2 regions of the Exiguobacterium sp. KKBO11 genome follow, and region 1 is predicted to be linked to the other one. Evidence: riboswitches for the same ligand, from Rfam matches in the RefSeq annotation. Region 1 holds a riboswitch; the other holds the start of a gene.

Region 1 (9,127 bases):
TCGCACCGCGATTTCGGGGAGTTTTATAGTGATCCATGATCACTTGACGATACAAGTGATCGAGATTGTTAAAATCCATGACTGAAATACTCCTTCGTTTGGCGAAGTCCTGTCACGAGTGCGTCAACCTCTTCTTTCGTGTTGTAGAGATAGAAGCTAGCGCGAGCCGTCGAGCTCGCTCCGAGCCAACGCATCAGGGGCTGTGCACAGTGGTGACCGGCGCGAACCGCGATTCCCTGCATATCAAGGACGGTTGCGACGTCATGTGCATGGACATCACCGAGATTGAACGTGACGAGTCCAACGCGTTCTTCCGGACCGTAAATCGTGAGTCCGTCGATGTCACGCATTTGTGCCATCGCGTACTGCGCGAGTTCACGTTCGTGTGCTTCGACGTTCTCTAAACCAATCTCTTCTAAGAAATCAATCGCTGCCGATAAACCAACGGCACCTGCGATGATTGGTGTACCCGCTTCGAAACGATATGGAGACGGTTTGAACGTCGACTCTTCAAGACCAACGTAATCAATCATCTCACCACCGAATTCAACCGGTTCCATCGCATTGAGTAATGCCTTTTTCCCGTAAAGAACACCAACGCCTGTCGGACCACACATCTTGTGTGCGGAGAAAGCGAGGAAGTCACAGTCGAGATCCGTGACATTAATCCGTTGGTGTGGTGCACTTTGCGCAGCATCGACGACCATGACGGCACCACGAGCGTGCGCAAGACGAGCGACTTCTTTGATCGGATTGATTGTACCGAGAACGTTCGAGACGTGTGCCATCGCGACGATCTTCGTCCGGTCAGACAGTTGTGCTTCGACCGCTTCGACCGTCACGCGACCATCCGCTGTCAAATCAACGTATTTCAACTTCGCTTTTTTGCGTTTAGCGACTTGTTGCCACGGAATGAGATTCGCATGGTGTTCGAGATATGTGACGACGATCTCGTCGCCTTCTTCGACATGCTCCATGCCGTAGCTAGACGCGACGATGTTGATTGCCGTCGTCGTGCCGCGGGTAAAGATAATTTCTTCATGGTGTTGCGCCTGGATGAAACGACGAACGTTCTCACGCGCACCTTCGTACGCATCCGTCGCTCGTGTTCCGAGCGTATGGACGCCACGGTGCACATTCGAATGAATCGTCTTATAGTAGTCGTCAATCGCATTGATGACGACGAGCGGCTTCTGCGAAGAGGCCGCACTATCGAGATAGACGAGTTTCCGGTCGTTGACCTGTTGGTCGAGGATCGGAAACTGATTGCGGATGGATGCATCGATTCCCATATTAGTTTACTTTCCCTTCGATGACTTGAACGAGACGTTCTTTCACCGAGTCAATCGCAAGTTCCGAGACGACTGGCTGGAGGAATCCGTGAACGACGAGGCGTTCTGCTTCCTTCCGTGAAAGGCCACGGCTCATCAAGTAGTAGAGTTGTAGTTCATCGACACGACCGACAGATGCCGCGTGTCCTGCCATGACGTCATCCTCATCGATCAAGAGGATTGGGTTCGCATCACCACGTGCCTTTTCAGACAACATGAGGACACGTTCCGTTTGAACGCCGTTTGATTTCGAAGCGCCGTGATGGATCATCGACGTTCCGTTGAAGATCGATGTTGCTGCGTCTTTTTGGACACCGTGGATCAAGATGAAACCTTCTGATCCTTTACCGAAGTGGTCCGTCCGGACGTTGAAGTTTTGTTTTTGCTCTCCACGACCGACCGTAACGGCTTTCGTATCTGAGAACGAATCGTTTCCGACGAGGTGTGTTTTTGTTTCTGTAACCGTATGACCGTCATTCATGTGACCGAGTGCCCATTCGAGCTTCGCGCCTTTTTTGACGACACCACGACGGTTCATATACGTGATGGCACCTTTTGATAGCGTGTCGACACCACCGAAGAGAACTTTTGCGTTGTCTTCAACGAAGACTTCTGTGACGACGTTGACGTTATGCGCTTCATCACCATAAGAGACGAAGTTTTCGATATACGTCAGTTCGCTGTCCGCATCTGCGACGATGATCGCGTGATGGTAAAGCGCTGCGCCTGATTGCTCAAGCGTGTAGATCGCTTGCATCGGTACAGAAAGCTTAACGCCTTTTGGTACATAAAGGAACGTACCGCCGTTACGAAGTGCTGCGTTTAATGCCGCAAGACGATCTTCGTTAACTTGAACACCTTCCGTCATGAAGTACTTCTCGACGAGTTCTGGGTGTTGTTTTAATGCGTCTTCGAGCGTCGTGAAGATGACGCCGTTCGCCGCTTCACTGTTTTGCGCGTGGACGAGTTGTCCGTTACGCGTGACGAGCATGTGATCACGGTTCTCGCCGATCAATGCTTCGATATCTGAAGAAAGACCAGTGACGGTTTCGAGTTCCGTCGTACCTTCTGTGAAGTTCCAGCCTTCGATCTTGATTTTTTCTACTTTTGGCAATGCGAGCGTTGGGGCAAGATCAAGCGCGTCTTGACGCTTTGCGACCATCCAAGATGGTTCCCCTAAGCGAGTCGCACGTTCTGCCACTGCCTCGCGATTTACTGCAAGATTCAGTTCTACAGTCATCATGCTTCCTCCCTCGTCTTACGCTTTTGTTTCGATTTCGACGTCTTCGATGCCGAGTTCTTTTTTAACCCAGTCATAACCTTCTGCTTCGAGACGGTGTGCGAGTTCTTTACCACCAGACATGACGATTTTTCCGCCCATCATGATGTGGATGAAGTCTGGCTCGATATAGTTCAAGAGACGTTGGTAGTGCGTGATGATCAAGCAGCCGAATTCAGGTGAACGCATTTCGTTGACACCTTTTGCGACGACTTTCAATGCATCGATATCAAGACCTGAATCGATTTCATCAAGAATCGCGATCGCTGGTTTAAGCATCATCATCTGAAGAATTTCGTTACGTTTCTTTTCTCCACCAGAGAAACCTTCGTTGAGGTAGCGGTGTGCCATTTCTGAAGGCATCTCGAGAAGACCCATTTGTGAATCAAGCTCACGGATGAACTTCATGAGTGAGATTTCATCGCCTTCTTCACGACGCGAGTTGATCGCTGAACGAAGGAAGTCTGAGTTCGTGACACCACTGATTTCGCTTGGGTACTGCATTGCGAGGAACATACCCGCTTGTGCGCGCTCATCGACTTCCATGTCGAGGACGTCTTCGCCGTCGAGTGTGACTGAACCAGATGTCACTTCGTACGATGGGTGACCCATCAATGCTGATGCGAGTGTTGATTTACCTGTCCCGTTTGGTCCCATGACCGCGTGGATTTCCCCGCCTTTGATTTCCAAGTTGACGCCTTTCAAGATTTCCTTGCCGTCGATCGCGACGTGTAGATCTTCAATCTTCAAGTGTGAAGCCTTCATGTTAGAATCCCTCCATCTATTCATTTCGTGACTGACGATTCAGAACACGAGCGTTACTAATTTAGTATCATTCTAATCTTAAAGAAACATCGCGTATTATTCAAGCGTCATCGCTCGCTGATTTTTCTCAAAATCATGCGTTTTGTTGAGAATCATTCGAAAGTTTCACCGGTTCCTCCAGTTCATCGATCGTCGAAGCCCGATGAATCCGTTGTGACAGTAAGAGCAGTGGTATTCCGAATAATGTCAAGCCCGCTAATATCCCGAAAATCGGTAACGGACGGTCCGCTCCATATAAACTTAACAAATGTCCTCCGGCGATCGGACCGATTGATTGTCCGATCGACGTCAAGCCCATCGCCCCGAAGTAACTGCCCCGTAATTCTGGCTTCGCGAACCGATCGGTTAAGATATCAGTCATCGTGAACATCATGACTTCCCCGCACGTGAAGATGAACATCGCGACGATCATCAACCAGATCGCGTTCGCATTTCCCATGATGAACAATCCGATCGCAACAGTCGCAATCCCGGTCGTGATCGAGACGAGTGGTGACGTCTTGACACCAAACTTCATGATTGGATACTGGACGATCAAGACGGTGATTGCATTGATCGTGATTAAGATCGCATAGAGTGTCTTCCCGCCTTCAAGGAGTGACGTTTCCGTCAAGAACTGTGGCAAGGTCGAGTTGAACTGGCTGTAGCCAAAGACCCCGAAGATGATGCCGGCAAGTGCCAGCGTAAAGGCGATATCCGTCCGCAACAGACGAACCGTTGCTCCGAATGACACCTTTTTCCCACCATGCGTCTCGGTGATTGGATAGCGTTTGAATAAGATACCGATCATCACCCCGTACACGATATAGACGAACGCCGTGATGTAAAACGTCGCGGACGTGTTCCCTGCACTCAGCAGCAAGGCGATTCCCGGTCCGATCGCTGCTGCGATGTTGATCATCGCGTAACGGATATTGAAGACGAACAATCGGTTCGCTTCGTCCGTCGTATCACTGATCAGGGCACGGGCGGACGGTTCAAAAATCGAGCGACAGACCCCGTTCAAGGCACTGAGCGTAAAGAATGCCCAGAATGTCTCGACTTGTGCCAGCGCGATGAAGACGACCGCGAACCCAATCGTTCCGGCAAGCATCATCGTCCGCCGTCCATAACGGTCTGACAAAGTACCACCGATGAAGCTCATGACGAGACTGGCGATCGCCGAAATACTGAGCACCCAGCCGACATCGACCGGATCAAACTTCAGGACGGTCGTCATGTAGATGGCGAAGAACGGCATCGTGATGAACGTTCCGAGACGCGAGAAAAACGTCCCGAACAAGACCCCGAGTGTCAACGGATGCAGTTGACGTATGCGTTGCATATGATTCCCCCTAACCCCTGTTTCAGACAAATGAAAAGCATCCTTCCATTATATAGGAAGGATGCCGGTTTCGGTGAACTTATTTGCTGACTGGAACGACCGCACCTTTGTACTTGTCGAGGATCCAATCTTGGTTTTTCTTCTCGTGCAGAACGTCAAGAAGTGCTGTGACACGCTTGTCTTTCTCATCGCCGTCACGTGTGACGATGATGTTGACGTATGGTGAAGACTCATCTTCTGAAGCGATCGCGTCTTTCAGTGGGTTCAGACCGTTATCGATCGCATAGTTCGTGTTGATGAGGACAGCGTCGCCTTCATTGTTTTTATAAGCTTGCGGAAGAAGTGATGCTTCGATGTTCGTCTTGAACTTGAGTTTCTTCGGGTTCTCTGCGATATCACCGAGTTGTGCATCTGTTGTTTTACCGTCTTTAAGCTTGATCAATCCTTCATTTTGAAGGAACGTCAAGACACGACCGCGTTCCGCGACGTTTGAGCTCGTCAGGATCGTTGCACCGTTTGGTAACTTATCGAGTGATTTGTATTTCTTCGAATAAATACCGAGTGGTTCAACGTGGACGCCACCTGCGTTCGCGAACTTATATGATTTGTTTTCTTTCTCTTGTTGCTCAAGATACGGTACGTGCTGGAAGTAGTTCGCATCGATTTCTTTTGAAGCGAGTGCTTTGTTCGGAAGTACGTAATCTTGGAACTTCTTGATTTCAAGCTTGTAACCTTTTGCTTCGTATTCTTTTTTAACGTGCTCAAGAATCTCAGCGTGCGGTACGTTTGATGCACCAACGACGAGTGTTTTGTCGTCGCTACCTGATCCTGATGATTTTTCGCCACATGCAGCAAGGCTGATTGCTAAGACGGATACAGCAGCAGTACCTACGAATTTTTTCCAAACTTTCATGAATGATTCCTCCAATATGAATAAAATTTGAATTAACGTTTATCGATCGCACGGATCAGCAAATCACCAATGATTTGGATGACGAAGACGATCGCTAAGATTAAGAGTGTCGCAATGACGATGACATCGTTTTGAGAACGCTGGAATCCTTCGATGAAGGCCATGTCCCCAAGTCCACCTCCGCCGACTACTCCGGCCATTGCCGTATAACCGACAAGTGAGACGAGTGTGACCGTGATACCAGAAACGATGGCAGGCAACGCTTCCGGGATTAAGACTTTATAGATGATTTGGAACTTCGTCGCCCCCATCGATTCAGCTGCCTCGATGACACCTTTATCGACTTCACGTAACGCGAGTTCAACCATCCGACCGTAAAATGGTGCAGCACCGAAAATCAGTGCCGGTAATGCTGCCGTTGGTCCGAGGAACGAACCGACGATCGCTGTCGTAAATGGAATCAATAAGATCAGTAAGATGATGAACGGAATCGAACGGAAGACGTTGACGATCAAGCTCAACACTGAATAGAACGCCCGATTCTTGAACAATAACTCTTCGTTTGTCGCATACAATAGTAAACCAATGATCAAACCGAGAACGAATGTCGAAACCCCAGCGATTGCCGTCATATAGACGGTACTGCCTGTCGCTTCCCACACCATGTCCCAATCTAGGTTGTCAAAGAATGAAATCATCGGTGATCCACCTCCACTTCAACATCACTGGCTTGAAGCTTCGTGATGACCGCTTGTGTTGCTTCTGTTTCCCCGATCAACTGAATGAACAGTGTACCGAGTGCCCCTTCCTGCGATTGACCGACGTTTCCGCCGATGATATTGAACAGGACCGGTGAATCCTTCATGACTTCCGCGAGGATCGGGCTTTCCGCTGTCGATCCGACGAACGTCAACTGAACGATTTTTCCGGTTGGGTACCGTTCGCGTAGTTTCGCGAACGTTAACTCGTTCTCTGACGGTGACGTCAATTGTTTGACGAATTCCTTCGTCATCGCTTGCTTCGGATGACGGAAGACTTCTGCGACCGGTCCTTGCTCGACGATTTTACCGGCTTCCATGACGGCGACCCGGTGACAGATTTTTTGAATGACGTGCATCTCGTGTGTGATCAAGACGATCGTTAGTTTCAGTTTTTCATTGATGTCGACGAGTAACTCAAGGATTGAGTCCGTCGTCTTCGGATCGAGTGCACTTGTTGCCTCGTCACATAAGAGAACGTCCGGGTTCGATGCCAGTGCCCGAGCGATACCGACACGTTGTTTTTGACCACCGGATAATTGTGACGGATAAGCTTTTTCGCGTCCGTCCAAACCAACGAGTTGGATCAGTTCCGCTACCCGTTCCTTGCGATGTGCTTTCGGGAAGCCACCTAGCTCGAGTGGGAACATGATGTTCTCTTCAACCGTCCGTGACCATAGTAAGTTGAAGTGTTGGAAGACCATCGAGACATTCTTGCGGACGCCTCGTAATTCTTTTGGTTTCAGTGATGTCATTTCAACACCATCGATTTGGATCGAACCACTCGTTGGTGCTTCGAGCATATTCAGTAATCGGATCAGAGTCGATTTCCCTGCTCCGGAATAACCGATTATTCCAAAAATTTCACCGCGCTCGATTGTCAGATCGACATTCGCGACGGCTTCGACCGCTCCGCGCTTTGAGCGATAAATCTTTCCTACGTCTTGTAAACGAATCACAACTGTCCCTCCTAAAATAAAAAAAGTGCGCGCGTTTTAGAGCAAACGCGCGCACTTTTCAGTACACAAAACCATTTGCTCTCATCTCCCAGACTTTTGTCTGCTGGAATTAGCACCACTTCGGATTAGATCCGCGGTTGCCGGGTTTCATCGGGCCAGTCCCTCCACCACTCTCGATAAGAGTTTCGGTATTAAGTTTGTAGAATATATTCTGAATATTAGCAGGGGTTATTTTTGTTGTCAAACAGTTTTTTCAGAAACTTTTTCGAGGAACGTGAAAGCACGTGTTAAGTCTTCTTTCAAATCTTCCGCGTCTTCAAGTCCAACTGAAATCCGGACGAGACCGTCTGTGATGCCGAGTTCTGCCCGACGCTCTGCTGGGATCGACGCGTGCGTCATCCGTGCCGGCACCGAAATCAGACTCTCGACGGCACCAAGACTTTCAGCAAGTGTGAAGAAGTGTGTCGCCTCGACGAGTTTTTCTGCGTTCGCTGCTGAACCGACATCAAAGCTGATCATCCCACCAAATCCAGTCGCTTGTTTCGCTTGGATGTCGTGACCAGGATGCGATGCAAGTCCTGGGTAGAAAATGTTCGAGACGATGTCTTGCGCTTGTAGGAACGCAACGAGATCATGTGCTGTCTCTTCGATCGCATCCATTCGGATACCGAGTGTACGAAGACCACGGACGAGCAAGAAGCTGTCTTGCGGTCCAAGCACGCCGCCTGTCGAGTTTTGGATGAAGTGCAGCTCTTCGCCGAGCGCATCATCTTTGACGACGACAAGTCCAGCGACGACGTCCGAATGTCCGCCGATGTATTTCGTCGCACTGTGCAAGACGATGTCTGCACCAAGTGCGAGTGGTTGTTGATGATAAGGTGTCGCGAACGTGTTGTCGACGACAAGTTTAAGATCGTGACGTTTGGCGATCGTTGCGATTGCTTCAATGTCCGTTACTTTCAACAACGGGTTCGTCGGTGTTTCGACGTAGACGATCTTCGTGTTGTCTTGGATCGCTGCTTCCGTTGCCGCAAGGTCCGTCGTATCGACGAATGTCACTTGGATATTGAACTTCGGTAAGACGCGTTGCATCAAGCGGAACGTACCACCGTAGACGTCATCTGTCATGACGATGTGGTCGCCAGACTCAAGCAAGTGGAAGACGGCATGGATTGCTGCCATCCCAGAACCGAAGGCAAAACCACGTGCGCCACCTTCGAGATCCGCAATCAATCGTTCGATGCTCGTCCGTGTCGGGTTCGCTGTCCGTGAGTATTCGTATCCGTCCTTGAGTTGACCGATTTTATCCTGCTTGTATGTGCTTGTTTGATAGATCGGAGGTGTGACGGCTCCTGTTGCCCGGTCGACACCTGTTCCTCCATGAATCAATGCTGTCTTCTTACGCATGAGTTTCGTCCACCTTTTCAAAGATTTGTTGGCTTAAGTAGCGTTCGGCACTGTCTGCGAAGACGGTGACGATCGTACTGCCGGGGTGACGCTTTGCGATATCGAGCGCAGCAACGAGCGCTGCACCTGCTGAACTACCGACGAGTAATCCTTCGCGAGCAGCGAGTGTATGAACCGCGTCAAATGCATCGCGGTCAGAAATCGTATGAATCTCGTCGACGAGTTCACGCGGAACGAGACTTGGCCATTTTGCTGTTCCAATGCCTTCTGTCTTATGCGGACCGGCTGGACCACCATTTAAGACGGAGCCTTCCGGTTCGACGATCGCTGC
Region 2 (9,127 bases), on a different contig from region 1:
AGGTTTGACACGTTTTTTGTCGTCTGAGGTATAGATGAGTTTGATTTTTCAAAAAAAATTGCGTATGATAATTCACATGTGAAAAAAGTTTACATCTAAAAAGAGAAACTATGTGGTGGAAGTGGAGGGAATCGGATGGAGAAGCAGGTAATGGATGTAGTCAGTAGAATCAGTGATATGTTATGGACAAACGTACTGATCATCTTACTCATCGGATTAGGCATTTATTTTACATTCCGGATGCGGTTCGTTCAATTCCGGATGATACCGGAGATGTTACGCTTACTGTTCCAAGGAACGGATAAAGGGAAAGACGGCGTGTCGCCATTCCAAGCATTCGCGATTAGTACGGCAGCACGTGTCGGTACTGGTAATATCGCGGGTGTCGCGACAGCGATCGCACTCGGTGGACCAGGAGCGGTCTTCTGGATGTGGTTGATCGCCTTGATCGGTTCGGCATCGGCATTCGTCGAGAGTACACTCGCGCAGATCTACAAGGTACGGGACGATAAGGCATGGCGTGGGGGCCCTGCCTATTATATGGAGAAAGCACTCGGTCAACGTTGGTTAGGGATTTTATTTAGTATCTTGATTACGATCTCATTCGGATTTGTCTTCAATTCCGTTCAATCGAATACGATCTCGCTTTCACTTCAAAATCAATACGGCTTTGATAAGACATGGATTACGGTCGGACTAGTCGTGCTGACGGCACTCGTCATCTTTGGTGGCGTCCGTAGTATCGCAACCGTCGCGTCGTTCCTCGTACCAATCATGGCCGGTGGTTATATTCTGATCGCACTCTACATCATGGCGACGAATCTTGAAGTACTGCCAAGTATTTTTAAATTGATCTTCCAAGAAGGTCTATTCGAATTCAAGACACTCGCAGGTGGTGCAGTAGGTGCAGCACTTTTGAACGGGATTCGTCGTGGTTTGTTCTCGAACGAAGCCGGTATGGGTTCAGCGCCGAACGCGGCGGCAACAGCGGAAGTCTCTCACCCGGTCAAACAAGGGTTGATTCAATCGTTTGCGGTCTTCGTTGATACGTTGATGGTCTGTTCGGCGACAGCGATGATCGTTCTCGTCAGTGGAGTGGCAACAAAGGATGCTAGTGGTCAACCGGTAGCTGGGATCGACTTAGCGCAAGGTGCGCTCGCATCACAAGTGGGATCACTCGCGACAGGATTCATGGTCGTCGCGATTTTCCTCTTTGCTTTTAGTTCTGTCGTCGGAAACTACTACTACGGTGAATCGAATATCAACTTCATCCGTGAAAATAAACAAGTCTTGATGGCGTATCGTGTACTCGTTCTCGTCATGATCGTCTTCGGTTCACTCGTTGAATCGGCGAACCTCGTGTGGGCGTTGGCAGATATCTTCATGGGACTGATGGCGATCGTTAACTTGTATGCGATCTTCCGTCTCTCGAAAATCGCGAAACTAGCGCTCGAAGATTATGTCGGGCAACGAAAAGCTGGAAAAGAGCCACGATTCTATGCGGACTCGATTCCGAACTTGCCGGGGAAAGATGCGCTTGAAGCATGGCAAGAATCAGAAAAAGACGAAAAAGCAATTTAAGGAAAAGGGAGTCAGAGAAATCTGGCTCTTTTTTTGTATAGAACGAATTTAAAAAGGGAATACAGAGTACAGAAGGGAGGGGGAGAATGGAAAACGTACATTTCGTCCGCGTCACGGATGCGGTCTGGGAGTCGTTCGGAAACGATCCCCACATCATCATGGATTGGATTTTATTCATTCATGAGACACAACCCGATCATGAACAATTGTTCGCCCTCGAACAGACGAACGCCATCTATCATTTGATGAATCAAATCGATATCTATATTGATCAAGACACACATTACAACCTGGGACGAGCGATCGTTGGCGAAGAGTTGATCGTCAATGAGGAGAAAGCGGCGATTGTCGGTATTCTGCCCTTGCCACTCCTCATCATCTCGGCTGAGGTGATGCGGAATTTTGATCAACGGGCACTCGCTTCGATTCATGATGAAGCCGGAACACCGGGCGAATTCGAGGATATCTGGGAACAGTTCGCCGATTTACGTGCCTATTTTCAAAAGGCAGAAGAAGCGGAAGATACGATTTTAATTTATTATGTCTGAACAGCTTAAAGCATAAAAAAGAGACCCGCTTCCGAGTCGTAGACTGGAAACGGGTCTCTCGTCGTTCAGATGAACCAAGAGGCTGACTCAAAAAAGAATGCCGCGTCTTTTCACGCCCTTTCCTCAGACGAGACACAAGCCAATTTTCCTGCTTTATTCAAGCAGGAAAACGGGTCTTGTTTGTCTTACAGCGCAAAGAAGATGCGCTTTTTCCTGTAGGAGTTGCGTGAAACGCGTCATTCTTTTTGTTACGAGATAGGGTGGCAGATCATCGTTCTGCCACCCTTCTCTTTGTGGAAACGGAGTTTTGAGTCAGCCTCATCTTTTATGTGAATCGCCAGATTAAAAATCGATTTTGTCCGGATCCGGTCCGAGGCGGACATCCGTTGCGATACGATCAATTTTCTCAAGATCATCAGCATCGAGTTGGAAATCAAAGACGTCGAAGTTTTCCGCAATGCGTTCTGGTGTAACGGATTTTGGAAGAGCGACGATGCCGTTGTCGAGATGCCAACGTAAGACGACTTGTGAAGGTGTCTTGCCGTGTTTCTCTGCGATTTCCTTGAAATCGTTGATTTCGAGGAATTTCCCTTGCATGAGTGGGCTCCATGCTTCGACTTGAATGTTGTGATCTTGCAAGTATTCGTGCAGTTCGTGTTGCGGTAATTGTGGATGCAACTCGACTTGGTTGATCATTGGTGCCATCAAGCCCTCTTCTGCCAATGTATCGAGGTGATGTTCTTTGAAGTTCGAGACACCGATCGCTTTGATCTTGCCTGCTTCATACAGTTCAACCATTGCTTTCCACGCTTCGATATAGCCTTCGACCGGCCAGTGGATAAGATAGAGGTCAAGATAATCTGTTTCGAGACGTTCGAGCGATTCTGCGAATGCTTCCTTCGTCCGACCGGCACGAATATCATCGTTCCAGACTTTTGACGTTAAGAAGAGATCCTCACGTTTCACGCCGCTTTCCTTGATTCCTTTTGCGACACCGCGCTCGTTTTTGTAGACAGCAGCCGTATCGATATGACGATAGCCGACACGTAATGCTTCAGCGACAGCAGCAGGTGCTTCTGTCTCTTCATCTACTTGCCAGACACCGAATCCGATTTGGGGAATCGTAATACCGTTTGAAAGTTTTGCGTATTGCATGTGTTACTCCTCCTCATAAAACGTAGTTTAGATTTGCTCGTTTAGTTTAGCATGAACGAACGAAGACGTCCGTTTCCATGCTCATGGAGGAATGAAATAAGGTAAAATAGAAAAGAATCGTGAGATTTAATCGTGTGTTAAAAGAGGGGGAGAAAAGATGGCTCAAAAGAATAAACAGCTATCCAAATGTACTTGGCTTAGCATTGGCGCCTTGTTAGTAACGCAGGCAGTGGGTCTGTTTCTTAGTGCGCGAAAGTCAGGACGTAATCCATGGGTGTGGGGAGGCGCTGGACTCGTTCAGTTCCCGCTTCCGGCAATCGCTTACTTAATCTTAGAACGACAAGCGAAGCAGAATAAATAATAAAACAGGTCCAATCGTCGACGCGATTGGACCTGTTTTATGGTTACGAAGAAATTTTTTCTTGCTTCGTCGCTGTCTTCTTCATGCGTGGTAAGCCGAAGAAGATGGCAATTGATCCACAGACGAAGAGGAGGAACGGATAGAACAGATACGGAATCAGTTCCGGTGAAGCCGTTTTCGTCAATTCTGCTGCGATCAAAAGTTGTGCCCCGTACGGAATGATGCCTTGAATACCACAAGAGAAGATATCAAGGATACTCGCCGATTTTTTTCGATCGACTTCATACGTATCGGCGATTTCAGCTGCCAGTGGTCCAGCGACGAGAATCGAAATCGTATTGTTTGCTGTCGCGAGATTCGTTGCACTGACGAGTGCCGCCATACTGAATTCGGCACCACGACGCTGTGAAATCTTGCGTGTCAGCGTCTCTTTTAAGAAGGCGATTCCACCGTTGAACGTAATCAAGCTGACGAGACCACCCATGAGGAGCGTCAAGATGGAGATCTCCGCCATGCCCAACATGCCTTCAGACATCGAGAGGACGAATCCACTCAAGCCGAAGCTACCATCAATCATACCGATGATGCCGGTGAGTAGCGTACCACCAATTAAGACAAGGATGACATTGACGCCGAAGATCGCAAGAACGATGACAGCGAGATATGGAATCAACTTGTAGAATTCAAAGGCTTTTGCTTCGACGACGTCACCAGAACCGGAAACGAATGCGAGCAGGATGACCGTCAAAATAGCAGCCGGTAGGACGATCATGAAGTTCGTCCGGAATTTATCGCGCATGTTCGTTTTTTGGGTTCGGACGGCAGCAATCGTCGTATCCGAGATGAACGACAAGTTATCGCCAAACATCGATCCACCAACGACAGCAGCCGCTGCGATCGCAACGTTGATGCCTGTCGCTTCATGAATACCGAAGGCGATCGGTGCGAGTGCAGCAATCGTTCCGGTAGATGTCCCCATCGCCATCGAGATGAAGGCAGCGATGATGAACAGACCACTCATGAGGAGCGATGGAGGTAGAAACGTCAAAGCGGCATTAACGGTCGCATCGATGGCACCGATTGCTTCTGCTGTTCCAGAAAACGTACCGGCTAGTAAGAAGATGAAGACCATGATCATGATATCGGGATTTCCGGCACCCGTTGCAATTCGTTCAACCGTTTGATTGATCGATCCTTTCGTCGTGATTGCAGCAAAAATCAAAGCGATCAGTGCGGCGATAAGGATCGGAAATTTGTAAAAGTCGTCATAGAAGATCCCGGCTCCGATGAAGAGGACCAGGAATACGACGAGAGGAAGCAGTGCCCATTTGTTAGGCGTGATCGTTTCATTCATTGTTGACACCTCGTTTCTCAAAGATACAAAAAAAGACCCCTTCGCAAGAAAGAAGGAGGTCTTTATGAAATAAAGACGCTCTTCTTATCTCTCAAGCTTTCGCTTGCTGGATTTGGCACAGTACGAATCAAATCGTCCGCTGCCGAAACATCATTGGGCCAGTCCCTCCGTTTCTCGCGATAAAAAGAAGTCATTCAATTGTTGTAAAACACGTTTCTTACCGTACCGCATTGAGTAACGCGTGTCAACTGTACTTTACTGAAGTGCCTTTTTCAATGTTTGGACGTTTTCTTCCATCAACTTGAAATAAGAACTGTTTTGTTGCGCTTTCGTGACCGACTCTAGATTATGAATCGTCACGGATTCAGCTCCGATTTCTTTTTGGATGACACGTGCGACCTTTGGTGAGACCGTCTCTTCGAACGCGACGTATTTCAAATCATGCATCCGTGCTTCTTTCACTAAAGCGGCCAGTTGCTTTTGTGACGGTTCATCGGAAGGAGAAATTCCCGCGATCGGTAGTTGTGTGAAACCATATCGTTCTGCGAGGTAACCATAAGCGGCATGCGTAACGAGAAGTTCTTTTTTCGATCCATCAGCGACGGCTTGTTTAAATTGTTCGTCCAATTCATCAGCTTGCTGATCGAACGCTTTTAAGTTTTTCTCGAATGTTGCTTTGTCTTTTGGTACTTCTTTTGATAAAGCAGTTGTAATCGAGCGTGCCATTGCTTTTGCGTTGACAGGATCGAGCCAGACGTGTGGATCGTATTTTCCATGGTCATGACCCTCTTCTTCATGCGCATGTTCATCCGTTGCATGATCATCGTGCCCTTCTTCTTCGTGGGCATGTTCGTCTTCTGTATGCCCTTCTTCTTCATGTGCATGAAGTGTAGCATCCGATTCTAGCAAGTTGATGTCCTTACTCGTCTCGACGAAGCGGACATCCGTGCCTTTTAGACTCTCCTGGATTTTTTTCGAATACGGCTCGAGCGTCGTACCGGTTAAGAGGAACAAGTCGCCCTTGGCAATCTCAGTGAGTTGTTTTGACGTTGGCTCGTAAGAGTGGGGGTCTGCTCCAGGTGGGACGATCATCTTGACGTCGACTTGATCCCCACCGATTTCACGGGCAATAGCAGCCGTCGCGAACGTTGATGCATAGACTTCTGTCTGGGTTTTATCTGAAGTCGATGAATCGGTATTTGAACCGCAAGCAGCGAGGACACTTGCACTCGCGAAGGCGACCGTTAAAGCAGGAATGATTTTTTTCATTATATGATACCTCCATTATTAAAACGTAACTATTACGATTTGGACTTTCTCACTATAGCGGAACGCCGATGAGGCGTCAAGTACGAATACCGAGACGTTCGACTTCTTTTAAAACGGGGTAGAAGGATAATAAAGTGAAGAAACTGGCACGTCTTTTGGAGGTGATCAAGTGAAACGTGAAACTGCATGGCTAATGGGGGGAGCTGCGTTATTGACGACGGCAGCAGCGGGAGCGAGTATCTGGAACAATTATGGTGCATTGCTTCGATGGACCGAACCCGCCTTGCCACTCACAGAAAAACAACTTGCACCGCGGACGCTCACCTACAAACAGGTGGGAAACCGCATCTTACAGCTCGATCTCTATTATCCACCGGGAGAAGGACCGTTTCCAGTTGCCATCTATGCACACGGTGGTGCATTCGTTCGTGGAGAACGCGATGACATGTTCTGCTTTAGTCCAATCGTCGACCGTCTGCTTGAACTCGGAGTTGCCGTCTGTAGTATTGAGTATCGTTTGTTCGAAGAGGGCAGTTATTTTCCGGATAACCTCGAAGATGTACGGGATGCGTTATGTTTTTTGAATAAGGAAGCAGAGGGTCTTCGCATTCTAAGAGGACGGATGATGGTATGGGGAGACTCAGCCGGAGCCGCACTCATGCTGACGACGGCACTTGCCCCATCTGCTTTCGTTGGTGAGCGTGATGAGCGCCACATGCCATTGATCAGTGGTGTGATCGCTTTATATCCACCGACGAACTTTTTGTTGTTTAATTTCATTCAGACTTGGATTGCCCACATTAAGTTCTACAAGGGGGGACGAGAAGAATGGCGCAAGCTGATGACGCACGTCTCACCTGTCACACATTTATCGTCGGATGCCCCGCCCATCATGCTCTTGCATGGGAAAAAAGATCCGATTGTTCCGTTTTCTCAAGCCTTGCATTTCGTTGAGAAGGGAGCGGATGTCGGAGCCGATGTTCGTTTGTTTTCCTTCCCAAATGGCACCCACTCACTTGCCAGTTTCGCTCAGACGGAAAATCCGTTAAAGATTGAGCGATTGCTTGAACGAATTGAACGTTTCACCTGTCAGGTGCTACTGTTGGCACCGCGACAACTTCCGAATGGAAAACATGATACAATCAGTCATATTTCTTAAATGAGGGAGACAGAGACATGACTGAAATTTGTTTAGTGCGGCATGGTCAGACGGATTGGAACTTAAACGAACGGATTCAAGGAAGAGAAGATATTCCGTTAAATGCAACAGGAAGAAGACAAGCGGAACTCAGCGCCGCTTATCTATCGAATGAAGAGTGGGATGTCTTGTTAGCAAGTCCCTTGTCGCGTGCCGTTGAGACAGCGGAAATCATCGGTCGTGCTGTTGGTTTAACGATCACAGCGACAGACGAGCGACTTGTCGAACGCGAATTCGGAGCCGCTTCCGGTGAACCGGTCGCAGCGATTTACGAAGCCGTTCAAGCGAACGATACGACACTTGTACCAGGTCTTGAAACGGAACAAGCCATCCAGGACCGCGTGTTCGAGGCGCTACAGGAAGTGACACGCATGTATGAGGGGAAACGAATTCTAATCGTCTGTCACTCGCATACGATCAAGGCAGCCTTATCATCGATTGATGAGACGTTCAGTTACCGGACACCTTTGAAAAACGCGTGTGCGAATTATATCCAGCATACGGATCACTATACGATTGACCGAATCAACGTAGCGGATCACATCACGGATGAGGTCGAAAAACCTTAAGAAACGGGTGCGTTCGGATGCTCTGTCAAATATTGCTTGAATGTTTCTTTAGCGATGCTTGTGATATGGGCGCCACGTTTCGAACGACGATCCTTATACTCTTGAACGAGTTCTTCGCCAGCGAATCCATCTTCGACGACTTCGCGTAAAATCGATTCAGATAAATCATTTTTCATCATGACCATCTTACCCGTGAAGACATACGAGACGTTTTCGCTTAAGACAGTCCGTTCGAGAGGCGTGACGATCATCGCGGCAGGGTCATTATCAGGTCGTGAGATCGTGATTTCAATCAAAGCACGTAAATGTTTTGTGAACAATTCATCGACGATCGGCTGATCCGTTGGAGGAACGACGATTTCTGCAACCCACTGTGCCGTCTGTTCGGTACTGACCGTCAATCCGTCCTGAATGGCGACGGGAATCGTCGTATCACGTCCTGACTCATCCATTAAAATGCGTAATGTGCATAACTTAAAGGTTTTCATGAAAAAATGCCCTCCCTTGATCGCTTACGATTTTCCTACAGTATACCGTGAGGAATGTAAGACGGGAAACTTTTCCTGACGAAATTCGTATGAACTATGTTTAAATAAGACTAGATACTACTAAACAGGAGGATCGTTCATTATGCCGCAAGTACTCATTGGAATATTAGGAATCCTGGGTATCGTTCTACTTGCCCACCATATCATCATGTATTGGCATGCTGAACCGACAGACCGCCCGACGCTTGCATATCGCATTGCGCTCCTGATTGCCTGTTTGCTACTCATTAGTGGAAGTGATCATTTAATCAGTATTTTCTACGCGGATTCCTTAGCTGAATTCGGTCAACGCATCACGTATATCGTCTTCATCGGAGGTGCACTTGGCTTCGCATGGTACTTTCGTAAGAAGATGGAACAAGCGCCAACAGAAATGACACCTGTCGGAAACGAAGCAGGATTAACATGAGAAAAAGCGCCGTTCATCCCGATGGAGGAAGAACGGCGCTTTTTGGCGTCTTATTTTAACCCACTTGCCAGTCGAGTATCCCGAATCATGTCGAGTTTGAGCTTCCAGAGACGATCGCTGAATGTGACAGCATAA

The links. Region 1 has a riboswitch for S-adenosylmethionine ahead of AYO36_RS02515 (methionine ABC transporter ATP-binding protein). Riboswitches for the same ligand answer to the same signal wherever they lie in the genome.
Region 2: linked by a shared signal. The riboswitch ahead of AYO36_RS12860 (Na+/H+ antiporter NhaC family protein) and the one ahead of AYO36_RS02515 (methionine ABC transporter ATP-binding protein) in region 1 are both predicted to bind S-adenosylmethionine.

What each region holds. Positions count from the first base shown of each region.
Region 1 covers NZ_LUCU01000011.1:454,430-463,556, reverse strand. The annotation lists gene sufU (Fe-S cluster assembly sulfur transfer protein SufU) at 1-79, opposite strand, end outside; gene AYO36_RS02545 (cysteine desulfurase) at 69-1,292, opposite strand; gene sufD (Fe-S cluster assembly protein SufD) at 1,294-2,571, opposite strand; gene sufC (Fe-S cluster assembly ATPase SufC) at 2,590-3,375, opposite strand; gene AYO36_RS02530 (MDR family MFS transporter) at 3,509-4,759, opposite strand; gene AYO36_RS02525 (MetQ/NlpA family ABC transporter substrate-binding protein) at 4,839-5,672, opposite strand; gene AYO36_RS02520 (methionine ABC transporter permease) at 5,705-6,370, opposite strand; gene AYO36_RS02515 (methionine ABC transporter ATP-binding protein) at 6,367-7,389, opposite strand; SAM riboswitch class I at 7,468-7,572, opposite strand; gene AYO36_RS02510 (bifunctional cystathionine gamma-lyase/homocysteine desulfhydrase) at 7,630-8,796, opposite strand; gene AYO36_RS02505 (PLP-dependent cysteine synthase family protein) at 8,789-9,127, opposite strand, start outside.
Region 2 covers NZ_LUCU01000044.1:12,226-21,352, reverse strand. The annotation lists gene AYO36_RS12880 (alanine/glycine:cation symporter family protein) at 136-1,581, shown strand; gene AYO36_RS12875 (hypothetical protein) at 1,668-2,129, shown strand; gene AYO36_RS12870 (aldo/keto reductase) at 2,472-3,284, opposite strand; gene AYO36_RS12865 (hypothetical protein) at 3,442-3,645, shown strand; gene AYO36_RS12860 (Na+/H+ antiporter NhaC family protein) at 3,689-4,999, opposite strand; SAM riboswitch class I at 5,081-5,185, opposite strand; gene AYO36_RS12855 (metal ABC transporter solute-binding protein, Zn/Mn family) at 5,255-6,268, opposite strand; gene AYO36_RS12850 (alpha/beta hydrolase) at 6,438-7,427, shown strand; gene AYO36_RS12845 (histidine phosphatase family protein) at 7,445-8,035, shown strand; gene AYO36_RS12840 (YwpF family protein) at 8,032-8,523, opposite strand; gene AYO36_RS12835 (hypothetical protein) at 8,666-8,992, shown strand; gene AYO36_RS12830 (nicotinate phosphoribosyltransferase) at 9,043-9,127, opposite strand, start outside.